3 regions of the Anoxynatronum sibiricum genome follow, and region 2 is predicted to be linked to each of the others. Evidence: riboswitches for the same ligand, from Rfam matches in the RefSeq annotation. Region 2 holds a riboswitch; each other region holds the start of a gene.
The links. Region 2 has a riboswitch for molybdenum cofactor ahead of nuoE (NADH-quinone oxidoreductase subunit NuoE). Riboswitches for the same ligand answer to the same signal wherever they lie in the genome.

Region 1 (10,777 bases), on a different contig from region 2:
CCCTTCGCTTTCACCGGGGATGGCTGTCTCAGGCTCTGCTGCTCCGTCAAAAATAAGGCGTCCCTGATCATGCCCTTTTTTGGTTTCGATGACAATGTCCACATCTTCACCAGCAATAAAACCCGGACCCGTGGCAATGGTGATGGCGGCCATGTCACGGGTGGTGCCTGTATTTTTACGGGCCATGATGGCATCCACCAAAACATCCACTGGGATTTCATTGAGAATGTCACACTGTGAATCAACTATCACCGGAATTTCTTGTTTTTCCCATGCTGTGATAATTCCTTCTGCATCTGAGACATTAACACCTCTGATGCCCTCTACTGTCATTTCGCCGTGAAAAACTGCCTGGGCGTAAGCAACCGTCCGTCGAATGGAAATTGGTGTATCATTTTCGATGATGAATACCTTGAAGCCACTGCGCTTCAATTTGTGTGCAATGGCAGTTCCAATTTCTCCGCCTCCACGAATGGCTACGATGTCCCGCAACATGAAATCAGCTCCCTTTTCTTCATTTACTTTGGCTGTGGCTGTCACGTTCAGTTCTATTATACGCTATTTAGGCTGTAATTGAAAATCAAACCTGCAAAATGATGAGTCTGTCATTCAATCAGTTTCACAAAAACGCCTGCTCCAGAGAGCCGGCGTTCAGATGATATCAATTCCCAGTTTTCTGGAGAGGTCTATCACTCGATACTCCTTCACTGAGTTCCCGGCAGCATCGGTTGTTACCTGTACCACCGGTCTTGTGGGCCAGTGGGGATTGTTCGACAGGACACTGGCCTGTTCACCCGTAGTGAGACGCACCACCATGCCAATAGCGTATACCCGGATGTACTTCAAGAACTGGCGCAGCAATCGAAAATCAAACTGGCGGTCACCCATACATATCAGGTATTCCAAGGCTTCTTGCGCCGATATTTTTTCTTTGTAAACCCGGTCGGATGTCAAGGCATCATAAACATCGCAGATGGCCACAATCCGTGCCATCAGCGGAATCTCATCACCCACCAGCCCGTCGGGATACCCGGAACCATTATACCACTCATGATGATAACGAATGATCTCCAAAATACGCTCATCAACCTGTTCATTTCCAATCACTGCCACACCCAAAGTCGCATGCATTTTCATTTCAGCATACTCAGAGGCATTGAGTGTCTCAGGTTTTTGAAGCAAATTCTGATTAACAAAGAGTTTCCCAATGTCATGAACCATGGCACCCATTCCTAAAATACGAAGATCTTCCGGGCTCATTTCCAATGTTATGCCGACAATAAGTGACAGCACGCACACGTTCACAGAATGTCCAAAAGTGTAATCGTCAATTGACCTCAGGCTGGTGAGACTTACCAACACATTATCATGACTGATAATTTCCTGAAGCAGTATATCCACTTGCCGACGGAGCTGTTCAAGCTCCAGTACCTGGGAATGGTAGGCTGACTTAAATGTTTCTTCTACAAAACTCAGCGCTTTTTGCCTGGTTTCGTCTTTTACCGCTTTGATATCTTTCTGAAGACCTGACTCCGGCCACTTTATGTATATTTTTTCAATTTCATGGGCTTTTAACTGATCCAGGGTGTGGGGCTGAATCATTTCTCCTTCTTTTAACAGCAGGATGCCTGCTGAGCTGTGTACTGACTTTGCAAGCATCATGCCAGGCATGAGGATTCGGCAGCTTACCTCCAGCATAGATGACCTCCTTGTCTGAAGCCAAAGCTTCATGGGGATGGGTGAAGCCTTTATGAATAGCAAGTCCTGTGCCTAATTATATCCTTTCTCGACAGTCATTAACAGTGATTTTCAATTAAATATCATTATTTTTCAGCATTTCCATCTGAAGATGTTATCTTTTGGGTTTTGAGACGCACTTCAAGTTGCTCCAGCTTTCTAAAGCGGTGATTAATACCAGATTTCCCCACCGGTGGATTGATTTGTTCTCCAAGTTCTTTCAGGCTGGCTTCGGGGTATTTTAACCGGGCAATCGCCACTTCACGCAGACTTTGGGACAAATTTTGGATACCGATTCGACGATCAATGAACTGAATCATTTCCACCTGTCGCATAGAAGCCTGGACGGTTTTACTCAAGTTGGCAGTTTCACAGTTGACAATTCGATTGATGTTATTGCGCATTTGTTTCAGAATTCGAATATTCTCCAGTGCCAGTAAGGCATGGTGGGCTCCCATAATATTGAGAAGGTCAACAATTTGCTCACCTTCTTTCAGGTAGAGTACGTGATGCCCCTTGCGCAGAATATATTTACCCTGAAGTTGAAAACGCCGTAATATTTTTTGGATGCTGTCAATATGTGATTCATTGGAAGAAACGAACTCGAGATGGTAGTTTTTTTCCGGAGCGCTGATGGATCCCCCACCCAAAAAAGCGCCCCTCAAAAATGCACGGCGGCAACAACGATTTTTTATCAATGCTTGGGGTACCTGCTCCAGCAAAGTGATTCCTTGTTCTGTTTCCAAAAGAATGCCGGTTTCTTTCAACATTTGTCTGCTTTCTTCCGGATCCTCCAAGAGTAACGCATATTGTTTGCTTTTATTAAAGCGCGGAGTTTGACGAACCTGTATTTCAGCTTGGAATCCATATATTCGTTTCACCAGTTTAAAAATTTTACGGGCAGTCGATGGGTTTTCAGTGCTGAGTTGGATACGCAGATCACCAGGACCTGCCAGTTCCAGCATACCTGCCATTCGAATGAGAGCCGATAACTCAGCAAGCTGGCAGCACCGATCTTCAGGTATAATTCTTGCCAGTTCTTCTTTGGTATCTGTGGAAAAAGACATGTTGGTGGAATCCTCTCTGATCATTATTTGACTTTTTTGCCAAGTCGCTCCAGTTGCTCCAGCCCTTTCTGAACCATTTTACGTTCATCTGTGTATTTAACGATTTCAAGCACCCGATCCATGTGAACAAACCGGGCTTCCACAAACCCTTCACTTCGCTGTGGAAAACAACGCATGGTGCGTGATTGCATAAGAAACCAGTGGACGGTTTTGTAGATATTCTCATTTCTGGCCCAACTGGCCTGATAGACATAATGTATTGCTCCCAGGTATCGAAGCACATCTGCTTTCACACCTGACTCTTCAGCCACTTCCCGAATGGCTGTAGCGCGGGTGGTTTCCAGGGGTTCTACTTTTCCCTTGGGCAGTACCCAGTCACCGTTGTATTTTTTCAGCAGCAGGATGGCATTTCCAAAAAACACCACACCGCCGGCGCTTGTTTCATATCGCATGCGATCATCCCTGTGTTTTTTCTTAACCATAACTTTATCACAACCGGCTGGCATGTTCAACGGCGGTGTGCCACGCTGAAAAGCCGCCCTAATGAGCGGCTGTTTTGTGCAATAAAGTTGCTCTGTGCTTTTCAGGAATCAGTTGATCATGTATTATTCTGGAGATGGTCAGTGCATCGTGGCGGACGTATTCTTTGCGGATATCCACTGCATTTACTTCCATTAGCTGAATATCGCTTTCTTTCAGACGCTGATGATCTTCAGCATTTGGCAGCACCATTTCTGCTCCCTCCAGCCGATACTTGTCTACAATGGCTTGCGGAACCTTCTGGGCATTGGCCAGCACGTAATCCAGATGTGCCAGACCAGTGTTGCTCATCAGCGCTTCCACATGGTCTACCACTGCATACCTGTCGGTTTCTCCCGGTTGGGTCATCAGGTTGGGTAAATAGATTTTCACGGCCTTCGACTGGTTAATGCGCTCTGTGACCGCACTCACCAGAAGGTTGGGGATGATGCTTGTATAGAGACTGCCGGGTCCCAGCACAATGGCTTCTGCGCCATCAATGGCTGTGAGTACTTCCGGCAACGCAGCCGGTTTTCTGGGGCGAATAAATACAAAATCGATGGGGCTGTTTTCTTCCTGGCATTTTAATGGAATATTGGATTCTCCTTTAATCACTTTGCCGTTTTTTAGCTGAGCGTAGAGTGTCAAATCTTCCAGTGTGACAGGAAGCACCTGTCCTTTTACTGCCAACACTTCACCCATTTTTTTGACTGCTTCTTCAAAGCTGTCACTAATACCATTCATGGAGGCAACAAAAAGGTTTCCGAAGCTCTGTCCTTTCAGCACACCTTCAGTAAATCGGTACTGCAGCAACGCTTCCATGGTGGGTTCCATTTCTGCCAGCGCCAACAGGCAGCTGCGAATATCTCCGGGTGGCAGCATTCCCAGATCTTCTCTTAAAACACCGGATCCACCGCCATCATCGGCAACAGTGACGATGGCAGAAATGTTGGTGGTTACCTGTTTCATACCCCGAAGCAATACAGACAGCCCGGTACCTCCGCCAATGACAACAATGCGGCGTCCTTTGGAGAGAACTTGCCGGTCATATACCATTTGCACCAATCGGTCATGTTCTGACTGGACTGTTTCTGTTCTGGGAATCCGGTCCAGATTTCGCATGAGGGAAAGGATTCCCTGATGCAACGACAGTATCAATAGTAGAAGCCCGGTCAGTCCGGCGGCCACTGCCGTCGCGCCGGGCAGGTTCAGTTCCATGGCACGCCAAAAATATGCCAGTGCTGCCGAGATCATCACAATTCCCGCCAGCCCCAACAATAGCCATCTTTTCATTTGCAACCCCGGTTTTAGCCAGTAAATCCATTTCATGATGTCACCTTATTCAATGTCCCGGTGTTCCAGAATTACCCGATACCCATGTTGTTGCAGGTAATTGGCAAGCGCAAGGGCAATGGACACCGACCGGTGTCTGCCGCCGGTGCATCCAACTCCCACCACCAGCTGATGCTTACCTTCCCGAATATAGTTGGGAATAAGAAAGAGCATCATGTTTTCCAGGTGCTCCAGAAAATCAACGGCTGTTTCGTTGTCAAGCACATAGCTTCTGACTCGTTGGTCAAGACCTGTTAAAGATTTCAATTCTTCTTCATAGAAAGGATTCGGCAGGAAACGAACATCAAAAATCAAATCTGAATCCAGCGGAATTCCATGTTTGAATCCAAAGGTGATGAGAGAAATCATAAAATGGTTCCGTTCGCCACCTTCCAAATAGAGGTGCCGCAGCTCTTCTTTCAGCTGGGTTGGATTCAGTCGGCTGGTGTCAAGAATTGTGACGGCCATTTCTTTTAATTGTTGTAATTTTTGTCGTTCCAACCGTATGCCTGCACCTATGGCGCCATCACGTGAAAGGGGATGGCTGCGCCGTGTTTCTTTATAGCGCTTAATGAGCGTTTCATCACTTGCATCCAGAAACAATATTTCGTAATCATGTCCCTGGTCCCGGAAGGCATCAAGACTAATGAATAAGTCATCGAAAAAAAGCCCCCCCCGAATATCCATCACCAGTGCTATTTTATCGATGCTTCCTCTGGTTTTTTCACACAATTCGGCGAACCGTGGGATCAGTACGGGAGGCAAATTATCAACGCAATAAAAGCCAAGATCTTCCATGCACTTTACCGTGAGGCTTTTTCCGGCTCCTGAAAGCCCTGTGATAATAACAAACTTCATTGTTTCACCATCCTGTCTATGCACCAATTACTCTCAGTTCCGCTTCCAAATCGACGCCGTGGGTTTCTTTCACCCGCTTGCAGATCAGGTTCATCAGATTAACGACATCTGCTGCTGTCGCATCTCCTGTGTTAACAATAAAGCCGGCATGAAGTTCTGACACCATGGCACCACCCACAGCCACGCCTTTTAACTGACAATCTTCAATCAGCTTTCCTGCAAAATACCCTTCAGGCCTCTTGAAAACACTACCGCCACTGGGCAGATAATAAGGTTGTCGTGTGACGCGTCGCTGCCAGTAATCATCCATCATAAACTTAATTTGCCTGTATACTCCTGACTTCAGCGCGAGATTGGCCGATAAGATGATTTCTCCCGTCTTCTGCACACGACTGGATCGATATCCCATGTGCATTTCATCAAGCGTGAGAGTTTGAATAATGCCTCGGGAGTTCATCACCCGGCAATTCACCAGGATGTCTTTCATTTCGCCGCCATAGGCACCTGCATTCATGGCCAGTGCTCCCCCCAGTGTTCCGGGGATGCCGGCAGCGAACTCAAACCCTGCCAGAGATTGCTGTAATAATGTGCGTGACAGACTGGAAAGAGTCGCCCCTGCCTGTGCATTGACCTGTTGTCCATGAACGGTGACACGATTCATCTTTTTGCCTATTTTGATCACCACGCCCCTGATGCCTGTGTCTGAAACCAGCATGTTGCTGCCGTTTCCAATGACCATGACAGGAACACCGCTCTCCTGGCAAAGGGATAGAAGACCAGCCAACTGGGCTTCTGTGCCGGGTTCTGCCAGATAATCAGCAGGACCGCCTATTTGAAAGGAAGTATGTGCTTTCATGGGCTCCTGACAACGCAAAGCCGGTTCTCCCACTATCTGTTTCAGTGCCTTCTCCAATGCTTGCTCAATCAAAATGTTCACCTCTGCCTTTTTTTGCCGGAACTCATGAGGAAATCTTCCGGCTCCCTGTGACCGTCTCACTTCATTATATCGGTTTGCATGGGAAGGGTCAACGCACTGTCATTCGTATAAGTCACCTATTCTCTCCAACAGAAAAGCCCATCATGAAACATGTGGGCTTCAGGTGGCTGCGTTTCTCAGAAGGTATCAACCACCAATCTGACACATATTACGGCTGGTACAGCGCTCATCTAGATCTAACTGATGTCTTTCCGGTTTGCGATCAATGGCCTGGGCAATGACTTTGGTGATTTGACTTGCAGGCTGATGCAATACCGAACGAAGATCAATTTCATCATTGCTGTGAAGGCAGGGTTTCAACCGGCCGTCGCTGGTAAGGCGAATGCGGTTGCATTCATGACAGAAATGATGACTGATGGGATTAATAAATCCCACTCGTCCCAGGGCACCCGGCAAGCGATAATACTGGGCTGGACTTCCATTTTCCCGCTGTTCTGTAAGCAAAAATCCCAGCTTTTCCAGCAGTACATCATTGGATATGAACCTATTTTCTGCCCACTGGCTGGCTTGTCCCACCGGCATCAGTTCTATGAATCGAACATCGATGTGTTCATTGATCGTTAGTGATGTAAAGTCTTTGACTTCATCATCATTAAGACCTCCTATCACCACCGTATTCAGCTTTAGTGGTGTCATTCCCAGCGAAAGAACGGTTTCAATTCCTTCAAGAACATCAGACAGGCGCCCGCCACGGGTAATCTCACGATAGCGGTTTTCCTTCAGCGAGTCAATGCTTATATTAAAACGATTTAAACCTGCCTCCTTCAATGGTTTGGCCATTGATTTCAGCAGTGTCCCATTGGTCGTCATGGCAATTTCTTCGATACCATTGATTTGCCTTAACTGTTCCACCAGCGAAACAATCCCATTGCGTACCAACGGCTCACCACCAGTGATGCGAATTTTTCGGATACCCAGAGGTACACTGGCTTTCACAATGGAAACGATTTCTTCAAATGACAAAAGATCTTCATGGGTGCGCTTTTCAACACCTTCTTCCGGCATGCAGTATTGACAGCGCATATTGCATAAGTCTGTCACCGAAATACGCATATACGTGATGTGGCGACTGTATCGATCTGCCATACATGATCCTCCTGTCTCTTAGCATTTCTCTCTGATGCAATACAAAAAAGGAGCCGATGGTAAGGAGGCTCCCTGCGGGGCTTTTTTCCTTTCCATCACGGGAGGCACGGGGATTTCTCCCAGTACCCGACGGTTGTTCTTCATAGGAATGCATTCCCTTAGAAAAAAACAACTCGGAAAAAATTCTGATCATTCATTTAAGTTGATTATATCACTCTTCCCCTTTAATGAAAACCCTTTCCCTGCCTGTGTAAATATTCATGCGGTTCCCCCGCGCAAATCCAATGAGGGTCATATTCAACTGTGTCGCCAGTTCCACCGCCAGATTGGTGGGGGCCGATCTGGAAATAAGCGTCGCAATACCGTAACGCGCTGTTTTTATCACCATTTCCGAAGAAAGGCGGCCACTGGTAATCAGCCACTTTTCATCTACCGAAATATCCTTGATCAAAGCCTCACCAACAACCTTATCCAGTGCATTATGACGGCCCACGTCTTCATGAAAAAGTTGAATGCCTGAGATGTCACATAATGCACAGGCATGCACTCCCCCAGTTTCCTGAAACAGAATGGATCGTTTTTGAAAAGCAGAAGACAGTTGCAGTATCACATCAAACGGGATCTTGTATTGGTTCTTAATGGGCTGAGTCGTCAGAGCATCCAGCACGTCGAAAAAGACAGTACCTTTTCCGCAGCCGGTGGTAACAGCTCGCTTGCCTTTTAATCGAGTTTTTAACTCTGGATTTTCTTTCAGCTGAACGTGAAATTTACCTTCATCGCTATCGAGGTAATAGTTGAGCAAGTCTTCTCTTCGGAGTAAAATCCCTTCAGAGTATAAAAATCCCACTGCCAGATATTCCATGGCCGTACCTGAACTTAAGAGTGTGATCCACTCCTGCTCATTTAAAAAGATTGTCAGGGGCTTTTCCATGATGACTTCATCACTGGTTTCGATGGCAACGGGCCTTGCCAACGGGCCTTCCTGCTGGATTCGCATGATGGAACAGGTATGCTTGACGTTTTGCTGTTCGAGATTCATTTGTGACCCTCCCTGTGTACTACTATGATTATTATACCAGAATCCGGTTTATTCGCCGACATTTTGTGGTATAAATATGGTATAATAGTGTTAAGATTTTAACGGGGAGGCGTTTAAATGAAACAGAATTATCAAAACATCATCCGCTATGCCATGGAGCGGGAATTGCAAGGTGTGGATTTTTTCCGCCATCAATCTGAAAAAGTAAGCCTGGCCAGTGCAAAAGACATGTTATTGCGACTGGCAGACGTTGAAATGGACCATTACGAGTACCTGAAGGAACAACTGGAGCATTTTGAAAAGCATCAGACTTTTAAAGAGGTAGACTTTGATCTTGACCGGGAAAAAAATATTTTTGCCGATCGTGCAGAGAATGAACTGCTTGACCAGCAGGTGACTGAAAGCATGGTACCTGACATGAGTGTGCTGCGCACTGCCTATTTAATGGAAAAAGATTTTGCTGAATTTTACCAGAATGCAGCTGACAACACCGATGATCCCAGTGCCAAAAAACTGTTCCACACTTTGGCTTTATGGGAACAGGGCCATGAAAAACTGTTCAAGGAAGAACACCAGCGTTTGATGGAAGACTACATGAGCCAGCCCTGGGGTGGTTGATGTTTCGACTGAACTGAGCTGAGTACTCTAAAATCACCTTTTGAAAAGATCGCGGCACACAAAACCCGGTTTCTCATTACTTGAGAAACCGGGTTTTTATAGTCTTGTGTGTGACGGCTTACGCCATTTTTTCCAGGTTAACCCCTGTCACTTTTAGGCCTGGGATCTTGCAGTACTGGTCAAGCACTTCACCGTTAGTCAGCACATTCGCGCCACTTTCCCAATGGAAGGGTATGAAGAGAACACCCTTTTCCACTCTGTCGGTCACTTTTGCTTTCATGGTGACAAAACCGCGACGGGATGTAATCTTAACCATGGCACCATCTTCAATGCCTTTGGCTGCCGCCAATTCAGGGTTCACTTCCACGTATACTTCCGGCGCCATATTGTTAATACCTTCTGTTTTGCCGGTCATGGTACGGGTGTGATACTGATAAAGGATGCGGCCGGTGGTCATCACCAGCGGGTACTCTTCATCCCCCAGCTCTCCTGATTCAACGAACTCAACAGGCTTCAGCAGACCAGCGCCCCGGGCGGGTTTGCCAATGTGAAGCACAGGTGTGCCCGGATGATCGGTGGTGGGGCAAGGCCACTGGATGCCTCTCCCTTTGATGCGGTCATAGGTAATACCGGCATATTGGGGGGTTACCTTGCGAATTTCTTCAAAGATTTCTTCAGCGTCATTGTATTTTTTCTCGTAGCCCAAACGATTCATCAGATCCATAAAGACTACCCAGTCGGGTTTTGCTTCTCCTGGTGGGTTCACAGCTTTTCGAACCCGTTGCACTCTTCTTTCGGTGTTAACGAAAGTCCCATCTTTCTCAGCGAAAGATGCTGCCGGCAATACCACGTCGGCCAACTCAGCAGTTTCAGTGAGGAACAGGTCCTGTACTACCAGGAAGGTCTTTTGAAGGGCGTGCTCGGCATGATGGGTATCCGGATCAGAAATCATGGGATTCTCTCCGAAGATATAAAGCATCTTCACCCGGTCTTCCTCAATGGCTTTAAACGTCTCGGTCACCGTTAGCCCCGCCTTGTCTGAAAGTGTGACACCCCAGGCCTTTTCAAATTTTTCAAGAGCGCCAGGGTTGCCGACAGGCTGATAGCCGGTGAAGACATTGGGCAGTGCACCCATGTCACAAGCTCCCTGCACGTTGTTTTGACCGCGAAGAGGATTCACGCCGGAGCCGGGCTTTCCAATGTTACCGGTAATCAGCGCCAGGTTGGATAAGCTCATCACTGTCTCTGTTCCATTCACATGCTGAGTGATGCCCATGCAATACAGGATGGCCGCTTTATCAACACCGGCATAGAGACGGGCCGCTTCACGGATCTTGTCTGCATCAACTCCGCATATTTCTGCTGAATACTCAGGGGTGTATTTTTTAAGACTTTCAGCCAGCTCATCAAAGTTATCCGTATTTTCACGAATATAGGTTTCATCCTGAAGCTTTTCCTCCAGAATCACGTTCATCATGGCGTTATGGAGGGCGATACTGGTTCCCGGTTTAATTTTCAGGAACA
Region 2 (10,777 bases):
ACAACTTTCGAGCATTTCCCAACTCATGAGCAATTCCAATCCTTAGATCCATGTCACCAATGGTAATCGTTGCCTCCCGAATTCCTTCAAGCCCTCTCAATGCTTTGAATTCAACATTTTCAAGTGTATCACCTGTGATCCATTCATAAGCCGTTCTGGCTGCTGCCTCGATGACTCCGCCTGTTGTTCCAAAAATAACTGAAGCACCTGTGCTTTCACCCATCATCGAATCAAAAGGTTGATCCTCAAGATTGGCAAAATCTATTCCCGCTTCTTTCATCATTTGGGCAAATTCTCTTGTCGTAATGACGATATCCACATTGGAATCTTCCTCTTTTGTAAACTCAGGCCTTTTTGCCTCCGCTTTTTTTGCCAAGCAGGGCATAATGGAAACAACCGTGATGTCGTGAGGATTAATTTGTTTTTTCTCTGCATAGTAAGTTTTGGCGATGGCTCCAAACATTACCTGAGGAGATTTACAGGTCGATGGAATATCCAGCATGTCTGGAAACTGATGTTCAAAAAACTTGACCCAGGCCGGACAACAGCTGGTAAGCATTGGCAGCGTACCCTGATGCTGAATGCGATGAACCAGTTCAGATGCTTCTTCCATGATCGTTAAATCTGCCGCAAAGTCGGTATCAAAAACCCCATCAAATCCTAGTCTCCTTAGTGCTGCTGCAATTTTTCCCGTCGTTATTTCTCCCGGCGCCATATGAAACATTTCACCAATTGCGACGCGAATGGCCGGTGCCACCTGAACTACAACATGGCGATTTTTGTTGTTAAGCTCTCTCCATACTAAATGGGTGTTGTTCACTTCTGTTAGGGCTGCAGTTGGGCAAACGGCAACGCATTGACCACAAAATGTGCAGGATGTGTCAGCCATGTCCATGTTGAAAGCAGGCCCCACAAAAGCTCCAAAACCCCGATTTACCGCTGATAAGATGCCACAGGTTTGCACATCGTTGCACATGGTTTCACAACGACGACACATCACACATTTGTTGGGATCTTTTACCAGCGAGTAGCTGGACTGATCTTTCGGGTAGTCCAATCGTTCACCTTCCCATTTTATTTCTCTTATCCCCAACTCCTGGGCCAGACTCTGCAGTTCGCACTCCAGATTTTTGGCACAGGTTAGACATTCCTTGGGGTGATTCGATAAAAGCAACTCCACCGACATGCGACGCGCCGTGATAGATCTCAGAGAATCTGTCGTGATGACCATTCCTTCTGTCACCTTTTCTGAACAGGAAGGTACCAGCGCCGGGCGTCCTGCCACTTCAACCATGCACACCCGACAGGATGAAGACTGGTTGACAATACCCAACTCACCAAGGTTCATGTGACATAGTGTCGGAATGTGTGCGCCACACTTCTCAGCAGCTTCCAATATCGTCGTTTCTTTCGGCACTTGAATGTGACAGCCGTTGATGGTTACATTAATCATATCCACTTGATCCACCTCTTCCTAAGGTTTAATAACTGCATCAAATTTACATGCGCGCAAGCAAGCACCACACGAAATGCAATCTGCCGATCTGATCACGTGCACCTTTTTAACAGCACCTTCGATGCAATTGACTGGACAGGCTCTTACACAAGCTGTGCAGCCGATGCACTTTTCAGGGTCGATGCTATATTTGACCAAAGCCTTGCACTCACCCGCAGTGCAATGTTTATGCAGTACATGATCTTCATACTCATTTCTGAAGTAATGAAGCGTGGAGAGCACTGGATTAGGGGCTGTCTGACCCAGCCCACAAAGCGCTGCATCTTTAATCATGGCAGCCAACTCTTCCAGATGAATCAAATCATCTTCCGTTCCTTTTCCCTTGGTGATTTTTTCAAGGATTTCAAACATCCTTTTTGTTCCCACGCGACAGGGGGTACATTTTCCACACGATTCATCCTGTGTGAACTCAAGGTAGAATTTGGCAATATTGACCATACAGGTGGCATCATCCATGACAATCATTCCTCCGGATCCCATCATGGAACCAATGCCTTTTAATGACTCGTAATCAATGGGCGTATCCAGATCTGCTTGAGTGATCACACCTCCGGAAGGTCCACCAGTTTGTACCGCTTTAAACCCTTTATTATCAACAATTCCGCCACCGATATCAAAGATGATTTCTCGCAGGGTTGTTCCCATGGGTACTTCTACCAGCCCCACATTGTTGACGTTACCGGCGAGAGCAAAAACTTTTGTTCCTTTGGATGTTTCTGTTCCAATACCTTTGAACCACTCCGCTCCATTAAGGATAATGGAAGGGACGTTAGCAAAAGTTTCCACATTATTCACAGTGGTGGGTTTTCCCAGGTAGCCAGATTCTGATGGGAACGGTGGTTTTTTTGTAGGTTCTCCCCTGGCACCTTCCACAGAATGAATAAGGGCCGTTTCTTCACCACAAACAAAGGCGCCGGCTCCCAGCTTGACTTGGATATCAAAATCAAATCCTGAGCTGAAGATGTCTTTTCCAAGGAATCCCATTTCTCTCGCCTGCTCTATGGCACTTTGCAGCCGTTTAATGGCAAGGGGGTACTCTGCTCGAATATACACAATGCCCGTGTTCGCACCAGTGGCATACCCTCCGATGGTCATGGCTTCAATAACCGAGTGAGGATCACCCTCTAAAATGGATCGATCCATAAAGGCCCCCGGGTCACCTTCGTCGGCGTTGCAAATCATATACTTTTCATCACCGGGCGACTTCAGTGTCAACTCCCATTTAAGTCCAGTTGGAAAGCCACCACCGCCGCGTCCCCGGAGCCCTGCTTCCTTGATGATCCCTGCCACCTCAAGAGGCGACAAGTCCATGAGCACTCTTGCCAATGCTTCGTAGCCTCTGAAGGCAATATATTCATTGATATCGTCCGGATTAATCAAGCCACAGTTTCTCAACGCAATACGGTACTGCTTCTTATAGAAGGCCATCTGATCATGTTTGTCCAGTTTTTGATGATCTTCAGGGTCTACGAACAGCAATCGGGAGACCACACGCCCCTTGACGATGTGTTCCTGAACAATTTCAGAAGCGTCCTCCTTGCTGACTTTTACATAAAACACATTATCTGGATGTATTTTAACAATAGGACCCTGACCACAAAACCCAAAGCAACCTGTTCTGACAACACTAATTTCCTGATCATAATGCGCTTTTTGCAGCTCAATGTTCAACGCTTCGATGATTTCTTCAGATCCGCAAGAAACGCATCCCGTTCCTCCACAGACCATGACGTGACTTCTTACCCGCTCCATCTTAACCCTCCTCATCGACTAATTATGCTTTGTTGAATGTGTTCATCAAAATTGCATTATCTATAAATTCATTTTTCATAATATGCTTCTGAATAATTTCCTTTGCCCGTTCAGCATCCACCTTGCCATATAGGATGGGCTCTTCACCTGGTCTGTTAACCTGAACAATTGGTTCAGAGTGACAGTAGCCCAGACACCCCACCTGCACCACCCTGATGTTTTCCAGAGACTGTGCTTCAATTTCGTCCAACAATGCCCGCAACGTTTCACGGGCACCAGCAGCAATGCCACAAGTTGCCATACCCACCATCAGCTCAGTGATTGCCTCTGTATGATCAGTGCCTTCCCGCAAATTCACTTTTTTTTGTGCATTTTCTCTGATCTTGATCAGTTCTTCCAATGATTTAATAGGCATTTTCATTCCCCTTTCTGTATTTTTTTAGTATTTCTTTAACACCATCCACCGTTACATGCCCAAACACCTGATCATCAAGAAATACGACTGGTGCCAACCCACATGCACCAATGCATCGAACGTCTTTAAGAGTGAATAGGCCATCTGGTGTTGTTTCACCATTTTGAACACCCAGTTCATTTTTAAATGCGTCGACTATTTTTTCTGCTCCCCTCACGAAACAGGCCGTTCCCATGCATACGCTGATTTTATGTTTTCCAACTGGCTTTGTTGTGAAATAGGAATAGAAGCTCACCACTCCAAACACTTTAGCTCCTGGAATATCAAGCTTTCTGGCTATGAAGAGCTGTACTTCCGGTGGCAGGTAGCCGAACAGTTCCTGTGCTTTGTGCAGCACATGAATCAAAGAACCTTTTTTGTCTTTCAGACTATTGATATATGTTTCCAACGTTTCATAATGCTCCTGTGGCAAACTGGCGACCTCCGCTTGATTTTTTGATGTCTGTAAAACTGGCTGTGACATTGATACACCTTCCTTTCAGATTATGCTCTCCAACTATCACTCCTGAATCAATAAAAAAAACTCCCCAATCATCCGAGGAGTCTTCGTTTCCAGATCTGCTATCTGGATACCTAAAGCCAGGCTGTTTCCATTACAAAAAAGCCTTGCTCTCTACCCCTCCTTTCCACACTGGGAGGCATCGCTGTTTCCGGCGATACCCATCGCCTTTTAAACCACTCTTTAAAGGAAGGTTTAAAAGATCGGAGTTGTTATTCATTTAGTTTCTTGATGACTCTGTGACGAACGGTTCAATGAGAACACTCATAATGCCTCCACAAACCATTCCCATGTCTTCAGCCATTTCTCCGGTTAAATCCAACGTTCTTATGGTCACTTGATGGCTGTCCATGCTGTCTATTGCCCATTGAATCACTTGACTCTCACTACAGCCACCGCCAATGCTGCCAGCAATGCTGCCGTCAGGAAATACAATCATTTTTGCGCCAGCCTTTCTTGGGACAGATCCCTTTGTAGCGATCACCGTCACCACCGCTTTTTTCTCCCCCTGATTCAGTGAGAGTGTTTTAACCACCTGGGGATCATACTCTGTCTGATTGCGGGCAATGGCCTTCTTTTCCCTCCCTTCCACGATTAACCTGCGGCAGCTCACCAGTTCAGCCGCAATGGATAGTGCAATTTCTTCCGGTGTTACGGCTCCAATATCCAAACCAATGGGGGTATGCACCTTCTCAAGCAATTCTTTGGAGTAACCTTCTCTTTCCAGTTCCTCCAGTATTCCCTTTACGCGGCGCTTTGATCCGATCATGCCCACATAGGCTTGTCCTTTGTCAATGACTGCCCGAAGGCATTCCAGGTCATGGCGGTGCCCTCTGGTGACAATGACCACGTAAGTGACTGAAGTTATATCCAGCCGCTGAAAGCAGGTGGAAAAGCTTTCGCAGATTACCTGCTGCGCCTCAGGGAATCTCTTTTGATTGGCAAAAGAAAGACGATCATCCACCACCGTGACTTGAAAGCCTGCTTGTGCAGCCATTGTGGTCAATGGTTTTGCAATATGTCCACCACCAAGAATCACCAGTTGAGGTACGGGGAAATACGGTTCAATGATGATCGTCTGATGGACCTGATCAACGACTTCCACCATTCTCTGTTCATACGCCCGCTGAATCAATGCATTAAAAGGATCCTCGTCCTTGTCATGCTCTTTGTTCACATAACATTTTTTTGTCACCTTCGATGCCTGTTGATCAAGGTTGTTCACCACTGTCAGCATTGCAGCTTCACTGCCTTCATTAAGCGCTTGAAACAGTTTTTCATAAGCTTCTCTCAAGTTGACATCCCTCCTTTCCAGCTTCATTTGCCGGCAGTAGGTTCAGAGCTTCCACCTGCATGACAGCCCCCAATTGCTTGATCAGACTGATCTGAGTGTAGCACTGTTGAATCTCAAACAATGACTTCAGTTCCATTCCCAGCAAATGGCTCAGAATTACTCGATTAACGCCGGCATGGGCAACAATGGCTATGTTTTCACATGTATCTTCCAATATACCATAGAAGGCGGGCAGTACCCGTTTGGCTAAATCAGCAAAGCTCTCACCCTTTGGTGGCCTAAAAGTATCTATTTCTCGTCCCCGGCGTGTATATGCTTCAGGATCCGTTTTTTTGATCTCTGATAACCTTTTGCCACCCCAGTTTCCCAGATTGATCTCCCGAAGACTGGCCATCTGAACAACCGGTTTATGGTGGAAACTGGCAATAACAGCTGCTGTTTCAACAGCTCTTATGAGGTCACTGGCATAAATCGCCTGCAGGGACCGATATTTTAGTGCCAGGGCAGCGGCTTTCGCTTGTTGTTCGCCCTGACTGCTTAGAGATGGATTCTCCCATCCCAGATAAGTGCTTTCCTGATGGTCAGTTGCAGGTTCAGCATGTCTGATTAAAAACACCATTCGCTCTTTCATGGTTGAACACCCTGCACCAGCTCGGAATGCAGGAATGGCATCAAAGGGCATTTCAAGGCAGCTTCCACCATCTTTTGCAGGTCCATTGCGTCGGTCAAACGCTTTTCTGCTGATTTCTGTGCCTGATCATTGCCTTGGAACTGCACCAGAATCTTCTCCATCCGATTGCTCAGATCTGTTAGCTGTGCATCTGCCACCAGTTTGTCTGCCAGATAAACCAGGGTCGTTTCACTGATTTGATTTTTGAATTCAATCGGCAAATCCATGTGGACGGCGACAATATGAGCTACTTCAGGATACCCTTTATCTGCAATCAATGAGGCTCCCTTAACAGCGTGATTCTTGTTGCCCCGGACAAGATCGTGCAATAAGCAGGCAGCACTGATCAAGCCCAGATGCAAATGATAACCCTGGCTGTTCAAATGTTCTCCCAAGGCTCTGGCCACCCGTTCCACCTGCTGCATGTGGGAAACAATGTGAGCCTCTGTTCCATGCTCCAGCCACATTCCATGGCATTCAACCGCTGTTGGAAAGTCAGCCAGATTGTTTCTGACAGCACTTCGATAGGCTGCCTCAGTGTCTATATCCATTAAAACCCCTTTATCATGTACAGCAACAACCTGCTCTGTTCTTGCATGTGCTCTCAACAGAGCCTGCAACCCCCCAGCCGCTTCTCTTTTCAGAATTAATGGCTGCAATGCTGTGGATATTAGGGGTGGATGCCCTTTTTGATCCTTGTAAACCGGATAAACCACATCACATGATTTTGTTTCAAAGGTGTTTAGTATTTCTGTGATCACTTCACTTGAAACAAAAGGCATGTCAGCAGGCAGAAAGAAAAAGGCGTCAATTTCAGTCTTCAATGTGTCGACGCCAACCTGAACAGAAGTGTACATTCCCCGAGAGTATACCTCATTGACCACTGCCATTGCTTCCATTTTTTCCACCAGTGGCTTTAATAAGTGTGCCTGATGGCCCAATATCACTCGAATGTCGTGGATCCCTGCCCGCTGAAAAACCCGGATGACTCTTTCAATCACCAGTTCATTTGGAGACACCGGCAACAGGGGTTTTAAGAAACCCATCCGTGAAGCGTACCCTGCAGCAGCAATAATGGCAGCATATTTACCCAAATCCATCACCTCGTCGCCTTCATTTCCATCAATTCTGGCAGCCTGGTTGAATTTCCAGACCCATGATCATTTTCCAAAAGAGCAATTTGGCCACCGGCAGGTCTCGCAACCCAGGCAAAAACCACCATGGGCCCAGCGAATAATATCTTTTCTTCCCAGTATTTCTCCTGCCTGAATCCTGGGATACACCAGATCAAAGACGCTGGTTCTGTTGTACATGACGCATCCGGGCAAGCCCAACACAGGTATCTGATTCAGATAAGCCAGTAAAAACATGGCACCCGGCAGAACTGGCGCTCCATAAGTGACGATGTGGGCACCTGCTTGTCGGATCCCTTCCGGGGTCACGTCATCAGGATCCACCGACATTCCCCCCGTGACCAGTATCAAATCTGCTCCTTGATCCCGAAACCGGTGAATTGCCTCAACAATCATTTGGATTGAGTCAGACACAAATACCTGATCCAGCACGCAGCTTCCCGAAGCACTGATTTTCTGGCGTAGAACAGGTCCAAAACCATCTTTAATGCGTCCTTCAAAAACTTCACTTCCCGTTGTCACAATGCCGATGTTTAATTTTCTGAAGGGTTTTACTTCGAAAATGGGCCTGTAAGATTCACATACTTTTTCAAGCATAGCCAACTCTCGTTCTTTGATCACCAGCGGAATGATTCTTGTGCCAGCAAGGGGATCGCCTTCTTTCACCGACTGATTTTCATGAATGCTGGCAACCATGACATCCTCAATACAGTTAATGGCTTCAAGTCCCTGAAGATTGATTTTTATCAAACCGTCTGTTGATGCCATCATCTGTACCTTTCCTTCACTGGGGGTGGTCAAGGTAATTCCCTGACCAGCCATTGCCTTTGCCATTCGCTGCGCCGCTTCATCTTCATGAACAAATCCGGCATTCAAGTCCCACACATAAAGATGCTTTTTACCAAGATCCAGTAATTGGGAAATATCTTCCTGAGCAACCACATGCCCCCGCTTAAACAATGGACCCTTTTTTTGTCCCGGGAGAATTTGTGTCATATCATGGCACATGACCATTCCAACCGCTTCTTGGACCGGTATTCGCTTCATATGCATCCACCTTTACACATTTTATCGATACTGCTCCACAGCATTCATTTACCTGAGTCTTTAATCTAAAAGCCGGACCTCATGGGCTGCCTCCGCAGATCAATGATGCGTCTTTTATAAATCGCTTTTCCATCCAACTCTGCTGGCTTTTGTCTTTCAAAGCTGATGGCAAGATTTGCTGACTCCAAGGAAGGTGCCAGATGCGACTCGTCAAATGCCCGATATAACTGTTGATACATGTCCGCTCCTGCTGTCTTGCCTCCCACCCCAATGACCAGTCTTTCGCCTTCATCGGTGGTGTGGATGCGAGCATCAAAATCGGTGACGTGATCAATTCCAAAAATGACTTCTTCCAAATCTGACATGGTCAGCTTACTTCCATTTGAAAGTTTAACGGAAGATCTCAAACGGCATTGAATTTTATCCAATGTTTTCAATATTGTTCCACATGTGCAGGGTGTGGTTAGAAGACGACTCAGATCACCTGTTCGATAACGAATCAAAGGCATTCCCCGGCGTGTCAGTGTGGTGAAGACCACTTCGCCCCATTCACCATCTCCAAGAGAAACCCCTGTAAGGGGGTCAATGATCTCGACAAATAGATCCGCTTCCCTTAAATGGTATCCCTGAAAACCGTGGCATTCCACGCCACCGCCAAGCCCCATTTCTGTCATCCCATAATGTTGAAAAACCCGGCAGCCCCAGTTTTCTTCAATGGTTCGCTTGACGCCACTGGAAACATAGTCCGTACTCAGTAGCGCACTATGCAAAGTGCCCTTTTGTCGTATGAAAGCTGCATGTTCTCCTTTTGCAAGCGCCAAGAGTTGTTGTGGTATTCCCACAATGACATTAATGCGCCTGTTAACCAACAGGTTTTCCACCTGAGCTGTATCATCCACTACACCATACACCAATGTCTCCGCGTTCATGCGGCTCAGGGCTTTTTTTAACAGGTCACCAATGCTTCCAGGGCTGGCACCAGGCAGCAATACCAGCACCTGATCCCCTGGATTGGTAAAGGTGGACATCCCTATGTGAAAAAAATCAGTGGTCAGTTCCTGGTCATCCTGAGTAAAACAAATCCTTTTGGGCTGGCCTGTGGTTCCTGAAGTCTGGAGGGTCACTATACGGCTGATGTCATCTTGCGTGACGCAAATCATCCGGTGCCCTTCAGACCTCAGGTCTTCTTCTGTTGTCCATGGCATAAGCCTGATGTCATCCAGCGTTTTTATATCTTCTGGCTCTATGTGACTCAGCTTCTGCTGATAATAACGGCTATTTCTTTTGGCATATGCCACCGTGTACCTGATTCGATTCAGTTGGTACCTCTCAAGGATTTGTCGATTGAAGACTGTCGGCTCGCCGGTTATTTTTTCCCTGATCCAGTTCTCCAGCGGTGTTTTTTCAATCAATGAGATGACCTCCTATGAAGCGCATTCCCTGAAGAGCTGGTGATATTATAGGCGCAGAATGGAATCAGTTCGTTACTGTCGGCATCAAAAATAGCCACACTGCATTTTTTGAGCCGGCTCAGATCAAGGTTCCACACATCTTGAAAAGCCATGCAGGTAATACTGAAGCCTGCATTTCGAATGCGATTCAGATAAGCATCCCACTCGGTGAAATCATAAAGATCAGACTTAGGGTTCTGTCCCTCTTTTTCCATGTGACTGGAAGCCATTTCCCACTTTTTCTTCACAAAGTCTCTTGCATTGACAATCTCTGATGTTTGCTTTTCCTGTTGACAACCACATCCGCCCTGTGATGACAGGGAACGAACGGCACCTCCCTCATCCACCACGAAGCTTCCTTTGAAGGAGCAGAGGGAACATCCTGTTTTAAGAGGTTTCAGATCTTTCATCTGAATTTTTCCGTCAGTTTGAATCTCAATTTGCCGGATTACTTCCGGTAATGTGATGCGTTGCGTATCTGAAGGCATATGGGGATACTTTCCAAAGTAGCTGACAGGCTGAAAATGGACTCCCCGAACAGTTGGCAGGTACTGAAGAGCAAACTCAATGATTTCACCTATCTGGTGAGTATTTATTCCAGGTACAAGGGTGGGCACCAGTACCGTTCCCAGTTCGTACTTTCGGCAGTTTTCAATGGCTTTCTTCTTCATATCCAGTCGCATATGGCCCCGCAGATTTTCATACACATCATCACTCACACCGTCAAACTGTAAAAAAACTGCTGAAAGACCCGCTTCCTTCAATGCTTCCACATAGGCTTCATCTTCTGCCAGCCGCTGGCCATTGGTATTGAGCTGAATGTAGGGCAGCCCTTCCTGCTTGCCGCTTTTAACAATTTGGGGAAGGTCATCCCGAAGGGTGGGTTCACCACCAGAAAGCTGTATGTTAAAGGGCCGGTCTTCACTGATGTGAACCAAAT
Region 3 (10,777 bases), on a different contig from region 2:
TGTACCTGTTTTATCAAATATGATAGTATCCACTTGATTCAGTGCTTCCAGATAATTGCCGCCTTTCACAAGAATACCCTGGCTGGAAGCCCCTCCAATGCCACCGAAAAAACCAAGAGGAATGGAAATCACCAACGCGCAGGGGCAAGAAATGACGAGAAAGATCAGAGCGCGGTAAACCCAGTCACCGAATGTCGCGTCAGCCAGTAAGAGTGGCGGAATCACTGCCAGCATTACAGCAGCTCCCACCACCAGCGGGGTGTATATCTGTGCGAATTTGGTGATGAACTGTTCTGTGCGGGCCTTTCGACTTCCGGCAGTTTGAACCAGTTCCAGTATTTTGGAAACCGCTGAATGTTCGTAAGTGCGGTTCACTTTTATTGTTAGAGCTCCTGATTGATTCACAAATCCTCCCAGCACCTCATCACCTGAAGAAACGTCCCGTGGCAGCGACTCGCCTGTTAAGGCAGCTGTGTCCACCAGACTGATTCCCTTGACGATAACACCATCCATGGGGACTTTTTCACCCGGCTTCACCAGGATTAACTGGCCTTTATCTACCTGTTCAGGTTTAACTGTTTGAACACGGCCATCCTGTATAAGATGTGCCGTATCCGGCCGTATGTCCATTAGTGCAGCAATGGATTTTCTCGAGCGATGAACTGCCAGATCTTGAAAATACTCACCAACCTGATAAAAGAGCATCACAGCGACACCTTCAGGGTATTCACCAATGGCAAAAGCGCCAATGGTGGCAACACTCATGAGAAAGTTTTCATCAAAGACCCTGCCATTCATCAGGTTACGCCCTGCCCGCAACAGTACCCGACCTCCTGATAACACATAAGCCGCAAGATAAAGCGTCAGTGCAAGGTTTCCCTCCAGCTTAAATGTCCAGGGAGCTGCAAAAAGAAGAAAAGCAGCCGCCATCATTCCTTTTGTTTTCCATTGGTTATCGTCATCCGGAAACTCATGTGAATGATCTTCCTTTTGTTGATAATCTGAAGCTGGCACTATGCGGACATCAGGTTCGATGCGTTGAATCACAGATGCTGTTTCTTTGATTATTTCGTCTGTCCTGTCTTTTTCGAGAAAATACACTGTCAGTCTTTGGGTGACAAAATCCACCGTTGCATCAGCCACACCATTGATTTGGCTGATTTCTCTTTCCATACGGCCGGCACAATCTGCACAGCCAAGCCCTTTCAGACGGTAAGTTTCATGGGGATGTGAGTTCATCTGAGGTCATCTCCTTTGGTAAAGTTCGGTCATCAAGGTGGCTTAGATGAGCCAGGCCCTGATCAAAAATACGTCGGATGTGATCATCATCCATGGAATAGTACACGACTTTTCCTTCCTTGCGCGACTTAACAACACGATTCGTTCTCAGCATTTTCAGCTGGTGAGAGATGGCCGACTGGGTCATTCCCAGTACGATGGAGAGATCGCAGACACACAACTCCTTCAGATTCAGAGCATACAAAATTTTTAAACGGGTGGCATCTCCAAAAACTTTGAAAAATACGGCCATTGCCTGTGCATGTTCATCGGCAATCATCTGATCTTCAACTTCACTTACCGCTTCTTCATGAATGATATTGCAGCCGCAGCGGTCTTTATCAATGGCATCACTCATCATATGACTTCGCCTCCTCTATATATGAATACTTGCTCATATGTTTAATTTAATGATACACCTTACACCGCCATGTTGTCAAGATTTCTTTTTTCTGATACTTCGTCAAATGGAAAACACGCACATAAAAGCGTCCGTTCCAAGCATGCTCGGAACAGACGCTTTTATTAATCCACTGTAACTCCGCTGCAGACAGCTTTGCTTATCGGCTAATCTTTTTAGGGCAGAAGCGATCCGATTAACACCTGTTTCAATGACAGTTGCTTCCACAGCCCGGGCGACCACTTTTCAGTTTCTTTCATCCACCGGTAATTCGGTGAACAACGTCAATCATCAATGGTACAGACGCTCTGTTGGTGGTATGGTTGATGTGCCGATTACTGGGATGCACTGAGATGATACAGGTGTCGCGGCCGACCTCCCGTATCATAGCGAATATCCAGTTCAAGAAAGCCTGTTTTCACCAGATACTCCAGGTAACGCCTGGCAGTGACGCGGGCAACACCAATTTCATCAGCTACCTGGGTGGCGTCCACCGGCTTCCGCCGGTTTAGAAGGTGTTCTTTTATGGTTGCCAGGGTTTTGGGATGAATCCCTTTTTCATAGTTCGTTGCTAATTCCGTCTCTGATCGGGAGATGATCAGACGATCGATGTCATCCTGAGAAACCAGCCGGGTATTCTCCAATGTTTTTTTCCGTAACCGGTAATTTTCCAACGCCTGTTTCAACCGCTTAAATTCGAAGGGCTTGACAAGGTAATCAAAGGCACCCAGTTTCAGCACCTCACCAATATGAGCAGGATCCTGAGAGGCAGTAACAAGAATCACGTCAATGGTCCAGTTTTGATTCCTGATCTTTTTCAGTAGCTGAAGCCCATTACTTCGGGGCATGTAAATATCAAGTATGATAAGATCGACAGTTTCTTTTTCAAGCATTTCCATCGCCTGTTCTCCGTTTCGGGCTATGGTTGCAACCCGAAAACCCTCTACAGAGTTGACATACCGGTGATTGATTTCTGCCACCATTGGATCGTCTTCAACAATCATGACACGAATCATTGATCCTCCCCCTCATTTTCCCTGACAGCAGGCCATTGTTTGGGCAGTCTCACCCAAAAAGTGGTTCCATTTCCTGTTTTCGACTGAACCCGAATAGTTCCATGAAGTGTTCCAACCACCTGATTGACAAGAAAAAGGCCCGTTCCCCTGTCTCCTTCACGGGTGGAAAATCCCCGATTGAAAATCTTTTCCTGTATGTCACATGACATGCCTTCTCCATTGTCCACCACCTGAAGCATGATGGCATGATCTGTTTCCTGAATACTCAGTGTCACCTGCCCGTTTTCCCGCTGATTCAGAGCGTCAAAAGCATTGTTCAGGAGGTTTCCGATGATGGTGACCAATGCATTGCTGCTAATGCGTCCCTGCAGAACAGACAGTTGACTGGCAGGGTCAACCATCATGGTTAACCCCGACTCTCTCGCCGCACTGAATCGCCCGATGATCAGCGCCGCCACGGCAGGTTCTTTAATGTGACGAATGACCTGACTGGTGATCTGCTGCTGGCTTTCTGTCTCCTCCAGTATATACTTCTCGGCGAGATCATAATTTTTCAGCTGCAGCAATCCCAACAGCACATGCATCTTGCTCATGAACTCATGGGTGTTGGCACGCAGAGAATCCACCAGCATCCGGGCACCTGTGAGCTGTTCAGCAAGAGTGGTCAATTCATCCCGGAGACGAAAACTGGATATCACACCCACAATTTCATTTTTGGCGTTTGTGATGGGAATGCGGTTGACCATAATGGGAACACCGTTCATGACATCCTGAATATCAAGCTCTGCCTGCCCGGTTTTCAATACCCGGGGCATTTTGGACTCAGGCATAATTTCACCGATGTGCATCCCTTCCTGTTTATCCGGAGAGATACTCAACATTGTTCGTGCCGCTTCGTTGATCATGGAAACATTTCCATCTGCATCAATAGCCATTACACCTTCTTTAATGGCTTTCAGAATCCCATTGCGCTCCTTTAACAGTTTTGAGATTTCGTAGGGTTCCAACCCCAGCAGAATTTTCTTCAGGTGCTTTGCCATCCAAATGGAGCCCAAGTGGCCCAATACTAGTCCAATTAAAGCAAAGCGATAGACCTGCCATCGCATTTCTGCCGTCGCCTGTTCGATGTTGCGATTCAGCGTGCCCACCGCCACCATACCAAGGCGATGGCCTGCAGGGTGGATAATGGGAGTCAGCGCCCTGGTGGAGATTCCCAGCGTTCCCTGTGCCACCGAAATATATTCGCTTCCTTCCTGCAGCACGGGCCCCTCATCGCCGCCTGCAAAAGGCTTCAGCAGCTGTTCAGGATTGGGATGGGAGTAGCGAATCCCCTCAATATTCGTTACCGTGATAAATTGTACATCGCGACTGCTGCTTCGAATCACTTTCATCAAGGGATCAATGGTTTCTTCAGGATGTGCTGTTTCAAATGCGCCAATCACCGTTGGCATGCGGGCAACAATACGGGCTGTATTGAGAACATTGTTTTCCACTTCTTTTAACAGGCTGGCTTCCATGGTTTTGAGAAACCCATAGCTGACACTCAGAACACTCAACGTCACAATAAAAGCAGAAAAGAACATGATTTTGGCCTGCAGGCTGATTTCTCTGCGCTGTCTATGCGTTTTCATACGTACCACATCATCCTTCCGGTAGTCCGGCCCGGTGCTGTTCCTGTAATTTGATTTATTTTATCACATAGTTGCCTTCTGGTCGACTTGCCTCTCTGCAATCAACGGCATGATACCGCCGGGTATCAACGTCTGCTCGTTGACAAGCCACCACCCCTTCGGTATAATCAGCAGTAAGCGTTATCACCAACCAGCGCTTAAGTCTCCGAGTTTTTGCGTCTACCGCGCTCAGCGCCATGACCAAAAACCATTAAGGTATTGCCGGAAACAGCGATGCCTCCCACTGTGGAAAGGAGCCGAAAAATCACCAAAACTCCCTTTCTGCATTTTCAGCTTCAGGGAGTTTTTTTGTTTCGTGGTTCCATGTAGTTGACTACTTTGACAAAGGGGCGTATTCATGGATAATCTCATACAGGGAACCCGGGATGCCGTTCATCTGCTCATCAGAATGGACCCGGAATTCCTAGAAATTGTCGGCCTGTCTCTCTTTGTTTCACTGACTGCCACTTTTTTGGCAGGCATTGTGGCAATCCCCTTTGGCCTTACCATCGGTATCAAAGAATTTCCTGGTAAAAAAATGCTGGTTCGATTGATTTATACGCTAATGAGCATGCCGCCGGTGGTCATTGGGCTGGTCATTTTTCTGTTACTGCTTCGCAGCGGCCCTTTGGGGCAATTTCGCCTCAACTTTACCCCCACGGCCATGATCATTGCCCAGTTTTGCCTGGTGACACCCATTATCACCGGTGTTGTGTTTAATGGCACCAAAGAAAGAGGCAGCGAGATCAGAGACCTTGCCAAAACCATGGGGGCTTCTCCTTCTCAAACACTCTGGCTGCTCATTCGAGAATTGCGTATCAATATCATGTCGGCTGTTGTCACCGGGTATGGCCGGGCTATTTCTGAGGTGGGGGCTGTCATGGTGGTGGGTGGAAATATTCGGGGGCACACCCGGGTCATGACCACCACCATTGCCATGCTTCGCAATATGGGAGAGTATTCCCTGGCCATCGCCACCGGCATTGTGCTGCTGCTGATTTCTTTCATCATCAATTCACTGCTGTATCATTGGCAACAGGAGCGATAACATGCATCTTTTCATCGAACACCTCACCAAAAGCTATGATGAAAAAAAGGTGCTGGATATCTCCCGGTTGGAGATTGACAGTGGCTGTTTTTGGGGAATCATCGGCCCCAACGGTTCCGGAAAAAGCACCCTGCTTAAAATCATCTCTTCCCTGACAGCACCCTGTCAGAGTCGGATTTTATACGATGGTCTGCCTCTGAATGACCGATTACTTCTTGACATGACTTTGGTTTTCCAAAAGCCTTACCTGTTACGCACTTCTGTTTTTCAAAACATAGCGTACCCGCTGCAGCTGCGCCATGTTCCCGCGCAGCAACTTAAAGAGCAAGTGGAGGAAATGCTGACATGCTTTCAAATTGAACATTTGCGAGATCAAAAAGCCTGGACACTTTCAGGTGGCGAGGCTCAGAAAGTGGCTTTGGCCAGGGCCCTTGTTTTCAAGCCCCGGTTGATCATGCTGGATGAGCCCACTGCCAATATTGACCCCACTTCTATTCTGCTTCTTGAAAAACAGATTCGCATCCACTACGAAGCCTATCACCCCACGGTGTTAATGGTCACCCATAACCTGCAACAGACAAAACGCATGTGTGACCAGGTAGCCTTTTTGTATGAGGGTACTCTTCAGGATGCCGGCCCCCTTGAAAAAGTCTTTGGCAGTCACGCACACCCTCTGGTGCATTCTTTTATCCAGCAGGGTTTAATTTAATCAGACTCTGAACTCAACGCTGACACAGCGGCCAATCAGCTTTAATTGCTTCTCAGTGACAGCTGTGGGTACTTCCCCTGAACTTCCGGTGGATAACAGAATTTTTTTCTGCTGATCTTTCGAAAGTTTGCGAATCATTTTTTGGCCGTTTACTTCGATGACATGGATTTTACCATTGATGATTTCAGTTGTTTCACAGACCATTACCAGATCGTCCTTAAAAATTCGCAGGGACTGTAATTGGCCGTCTGCCACCTGAAAAAATCGAACTCTCTCCCAGGGAACTCCCTCTATTTTTTTGCCCAATACCGGCAGTTCTTTTTGCGCCACTATTTTCCCTGTTGCCAGATTTTCTACAGGGAAACGCCTGATGATATGGGCCAGGGCATCAGTCCACTGATCATTGGGTTCGATGGAAAGGGAGGCATCCCGTTTCACCGCCTGATTTCTGGTTGACCGATTGTTTTCAGTTTCACGGTCATCCTCGTTCTCCCCAGAGTCCCGACGAAGATGGGACCCCTGCTGCAATACATCCGTCTCTTCTCCCAACACCTGTAAAATACGCTGGGCTGCCTGTTCTTGGATCACTTTCCTGCCCGACTCCACCTGTTTGATATAGTTTTCAGCCAAGCCACATTTTTTTGCCAGCATTTTTTCAGTCATGCCGGCACGCAAACGCGCTTTTCGAATGGCTTCTGCAATTGGATTCATCTTTTCACTTCCTCTCAGTCATCATCTTTTTTGCTTTTCACGATGAATCTATTTTCCTGATCATCTATTATAACATGACTTATCATTCCGGTACCACGTTGGCCAGTATTGCGCGGTGTTTATGTTGTTCAATGAGCCTATTCAGGAAACCCTGCTGGTCCCGGCGATTTTCTGAGAAAGCCTTTGTTTATTTGATTTTAGGGTATCTATTACCGGAACAAATGAACTGATCACACATGTTGAAACGAGGTGTTCCCCATGTCTGCAGGTGATTCTCTTTATGATTTACTGATGCGTCCGCTGGAAAAAAGGCTGCTTGAAAAAGTTCGGCGGTCTTTGATGGTCCGCCCCAGAGGGATGGTGCTTGAAATTGGTGTGGGTACTGGTGCCAATTTGCCCTACTACCGTTATGAGTATATTGATCATCTTGATCTTCTCGACCTGACCATTGGCGAAAAAGTACGTCGTCACCATTACCCCGACCACCTGCCGCTGCGCTTTTTGGAAGGACAGGCCGAAGCATTGCCTTTCGCCGATGAGTCTTATGATTTTGTTGTCGTTTCGCTGGTGCTCTGCTCTGTCACTGATGTCATGGGCAGCCTTGCAGAAATTTTTCGAGTATTAAAGCCTGGCGGTCGGTTCATTTTTATTGAGCACGTGCTGCCTGAAAACCAGCGGCTAAAAAATGTGTTTCAACGATTGACACCTCTTTGGAAGCGCATGGCCAACCAATGTCATCTCAACAGAGAGACTCTGGATGCCATTGCCGCAACAGGATTTGAGCAATTGGAACTTTACCCGGTCTACAGGGACATTTTCATTGGCGGCGTGGCTCATAGGCCCCATTAAATCACGCTCGTTCACCAGTACAGGCGGAATCATCTGAGTGATTAATGTGTATATTAAACCGCCTGTAGCGGGTTTTCAAGTAACAGTTGATAGCATCGAGTGGATCATGAATGTCAAAAGCTGAAATTATTTAAAACGCTGTCCACAGCTTTTTCGAACAGCCTCTATTTCTATGCCACAAAAAAACCGGCACGTTCGCATTCTTCTTATGTGAGAATGCTGGCATGCCAGTGGTTATTGAGTGGATTGAAAGAATGTTGATAAGACAAAATATTTAAAGCTGTTTTTCCACTTCCTGATAGAGACTGTCTGCCAATGCAAGATTATCTGCCAGCAGTTTTTCTCCTTTAGCCCGATACTCGCTGACAAAGGTTTCGTCTTTGATGCTGCCCAGGTTTATTTTCACATTAAGCCAAGCTCCCTGCATAGCCGCTTTCAGACCAAGGGCACCAACTCCCAGGTCACTCACTGCATTGGGATTTGAATGACCCATTGCCTTTTGAAGCACCACCAGCACTTTTGCAGCTTCCTCCATCATGGTATATGGAACAATGGTTGCTTCTTTCAGAGCCTGCTGCATAGCTTCTTTTCGCTTTGCCTTTTCTTCATCTGTCGTTTTAGGCATGGTCAGTACATCACCCACCGCATTGTACACTTCGGTATCTTTCTCAATCAGATTGTTAAATGATGCCATTAACCCTTCTGTTTCTTTCAATACTTCCTGCATGCGCTCTTCATAAGCAGCGTATTTTTCTTTGCCCGTTGTCAGGTTTGCCACCATTGATACCAAGGCAGTTCCCAGAGCTCCAAACAACGCTGAAGCGCTTCCGCCGCCTGGTGCAGGTGCATCTGATGCCAGCGTGCTGACAAATTCTTTTGTTTTCAGCTCAGTCAGTTTCATGAAATTTCTCCTCTCCGTATGTAAGCTGTTTTCACCATATCAATTCTACAAGATCATGTCAATGTAGTATCCTGACAAATGAGACTGTCATTAACAGTGAATCTCCAGATAGTTCCTGTGAATTCCAAACAATTTCTTTGAAGAAGAGTTCATCAGCCACCCATCAAAAGATGACTCCAAATTAACGATTGACATCGGATCTATTATATCGTAATATTCTAATATAGCGTTTTACCCGACACCCTTCAACATAATGGCATTTAATGACTCACTGAAAGGAGGCTATCATGCCGCACAACAACGACAATGTCACAATAATTCAACTTCAGCAAGCAGCAGATCTGCTGAAGGCCATGGGGCACCCGGTTCGTTTATGCATTTTGAAACGACTTGCAGATTACGGCGTCGCCAATGTACAGCAGCTCCAGCATTGTTTGTCTGTACCACAATCCACCGTTTCCCAGCACCTGGCTGTCCTGCGAAACACAGGGATCATTCAGGGTCAGCGCCAGGGATTGGAAATTCATTACCGGATTATTCATCCTCAAGTACCGGCGCTCATCCAGCAGTTGCAATTGTCCATGAATGACCCCAGCTCTCCGTGACAGGTGTATATTTTCCTCAAATAATCGTTATCATATACAGTCATTCCAACTTATTATTATCTTGAACGATATTTATCCATCATCACTCAAGGAGGATTTTTTCATGCGTAAAAAAATTGTTATTGTGGGCGGCGTGGCCGGCGGCGCCACAGCCGCTGCCCGTTTGAGACGGCTTGATGAACAGGCTGAAATTGTTTTATTGGAAAGGGGCGGCTACATTTCTTTTGCCAATTGCGGTCTGCCATATCACATCGGTGGCATCATTGAAAACCGGGATGATTTACTGGTGCAGACTGCCGAAGGCATGGCAGCCCGTTTCAATCTTTCGGTACGTCCCTACAATGAAGTCACCGCCATTCACCGCAATAAAAAAGAACTGACAGTGCACAATCATTTGACCGATGAAACATATACTGAAATGTATGATGTCTTGATCTTGTCACCAGGTGCCAGCCCGGTGAAGCCTCCCATCTCAGGGTTGCAGGAAACGGACAATGTGTTCACTCTTCGCTCTATTCCCGACACCGACCAAATCAATCATTACATTGATTTGCATCAGCCCAAAAAGGCTGTTGTGATTGGCGGTGGTTTCATCGGTGTTGAAATGGCCGAAAATCTCCATGCGCGGGAAATCCATGTCACGTTGGTGGAAATGCAGGATCAGGTGATGGCCCCCATGGATTATGAAATGGCTGCCATTCTTCACAATCACATCCGCCAGCAGGGTGTTCAACTGATCTTGGCGGATGGCGTTTCGGCTTTTCTGCAATCCGGAAACCAAATTCAACTTTCCAGCGGCAAGCTGCTTCACACCGATCTGACTATCATGGCCATCGGTGTGAAGCCTGAAAATCAACTGGCCAAAGAAGCCGGCTTAACCTTGGGCGAGCGGGGCGGTATTCTGGTGAACAATGCCATGCAAACCAGTGATCCTTCTATTTATGCCATTGGTGATGCCGTAGAGGTCACCGATTATATCAACCGACAGCCCGCCATGATTCCTTTGGCCGGCCCAGCCAACAAGCAGGGCCGCCTGGTGGCCGATCACATCTGCGGACGCCCGGTGGCTTACCCCGGCACCCTCGGCTCTGCCGTAGTAAAAGTATTTCAGTTGACTGCGGCATCAACGGGCAACAACGAAAAACGCCTGAAGCAGCTCCACATTCCTTATGAAGCCCTGCACATTCACCCCGGTGCCCATGCCGGATACTACCCCGGGGCAGATCCCATTTCCATGAAAATGCTCTACGACCCTGTCACCGGAAAAATTCTGGGTGCACAGGCCATCGGTTCCAAAGGGGTGGAGAAGCGTATTGATGTGCTGGCGACGGCCATGCGGGGCAGATTAACAGTTGAAGATCTGCAGGAGCTGGAACTGTCTTACGCACCTCCTTATTCCTCTGCCAAAGATCCGGTAAACATGCTGGGATTCGCCGCCACCAACTTACGGGAAGGAATGGTGACTTCTTTTCAGTGGCATGAGGTGGATAATTTGAATGCTTCCGGTGCTTTTTTCCTTGATGTGCGGGATGATGACGAGGTGGTTCAGGGAATCATTCCGGATGCCCATCACATTCCCCTTAGCCAGCT

Region 1: another riboswitch for molybdenum cofactor. It lies ahead of moaA (GTP 3',8-cyclase MoaA); the one in region 2 lies ahead of nuoE (NADH-quinone oxidoreductase subunit NuoE).
Region 3: another riboswitch for molybdenum cofactor. It lies ahead of AAIG11_RS01135 (ABC transporter permease); the one in region 2 lies ahead of nuoE (NADH-quinone oxidoreductase subunit NuoE).

What each region holds. Positions count from the first base shown of each region.
Region 1 covers NZ_JBCITM010000001.1:373,908-384,684, reverse strand. Annotated here, with positions in the region: gene yqeB (selenium-dependent molybdenum cofactor biosynthesis protein YqeB) at 1-540, opposite strand, end outside; gene AAIG11_RS01685 (HD-GYP domain-containing protein) at 652-1,698, opposite strand; gene whiA (DNA-binding protein WhiA) at 1,824-2,828, opposite strand; gene AAIG11_RS01675 (NUDIX hydrolase) at 2,828-3,256, opposite strand; gene AAIG11_RS01670 (gluconeogenesis factor YvcK family protein) at 3,345-4,616, opposite strand; gene rapZ (RNase adapter RapZ) at 4,662-5,513, opposite strand; gene murB (UDP-N-acetylmuramate dehydrogenase) at 5,530-6,450, opposite strand; gene moaA (GTP 3',8-cyclase MoaA) at 6,637-7,596, opposite strand; molybdenum cofactor riboswitch at 7,666-7,787, opposite strand; gene fdhD (formate dehydrogenase accessory sulfurtransferase FdhD) at 7,808-8,635, opposite strand; gene AAIG11_RS01645 (ferritin-like domain-containing protein) at 8,753-9,253, shown strand; gene fdhF (formate dehydrogenase subunit alpha) at 9,372-10,777, opposite strand, start outside.
Region 2 covers NZ_JBCITM010000003.1:134,759-145,535, reverse strand. Annotated here, with positions in the region: gene AAIG11_RS04345 (NADH-dependent [FeFe] hydrogenase, group A6) at 1-1,453, opposite strand, end outside; gene AAIG11_RS04340 (NADH-quinone oxidoreductase subunit NuoF) at 1,475-3,283, opposite strand; gene AAIG11_RS04335 ((2Fe-2S) ferredoxin domain-containing protein) at 3,291-3,683, opposite strand; gene nuoE (NADH-quinone oxidoreductase subunit NuoE) at 3,673-4,206, opposite strand; molybdenum cofactor riboswitch at 4,347-4,463, opposite strand; gene AAIG11_RS04325 (XdhC family protein) at 4,463-5,536, opposite strand; gene AAIG11_RS04320 (histidine phosphatase family protein) at 5,520-6,167, opposite strand; gene AAIG11_RS04315 (DVU_1551 family NTP transferase) at 6,164-7,306, opposite strand; gene AAIG11_RS04310 (molybdopterin-binding protein) at 7,367-8,386, opposite strand; gene AAIG11_RS04305 (DVU_1553 family AMP-dependent CoA ligase) at 8,452-9,798, opposite strand; gene trsS (radical SAM (seleno)protein TrsS) at 9,795-10,777, opposite strand, start outside.
Region 3 covers NZ_JBCITM010000001.1:255,168-265,944, reverse strand. Annotated here, with positions in the region: gene AAIG11_RS01155 (heavy metal translocating P-type ATPase) at 1-1,239, opposite strand, end outside; gene AAIG11_RS01150 (ArsR/SmtB family transcription factor) at 1,220-1,639, opposite strand; gene AAIG11_RS01145 (response regulator) at 2,014-2,694, opposite strand; gene AAIG11_RS01140 (ATP-binding protein) at 2,691-4,325, opposite strand; molybdenum cofactor riboswitch at 4,517-4,637, shown strand; gene AAIG11_RS01135 (ABC transporter permease) at 4,723-5,412, shown strand; gene AAIG11_RS01130 (ATP-binding cassette domain-containing protein) at 5,414-6,121, shown strand; gene AAIG11_RS01125 (helix-turn-helix domain-containing protein) at 6,122-6,832, opposite strand; gene AAIG11_RS01120 (class I SAM-dependent methyltransferase) at 7,091-7,681, shown strand; gene AAIG11_RS01115 (cyclodeaminase/cyclohydrolase family protein) at 7,956-8,582, opposite strand; gene AAIG11_RS01110 (ArsR/SmtB family transcription factor) at 8,870-9,187, shown strand; gene AAIG11_RS01105 (CoA-disulfide reductase) at 9,291-10,777, shown strand, end outside.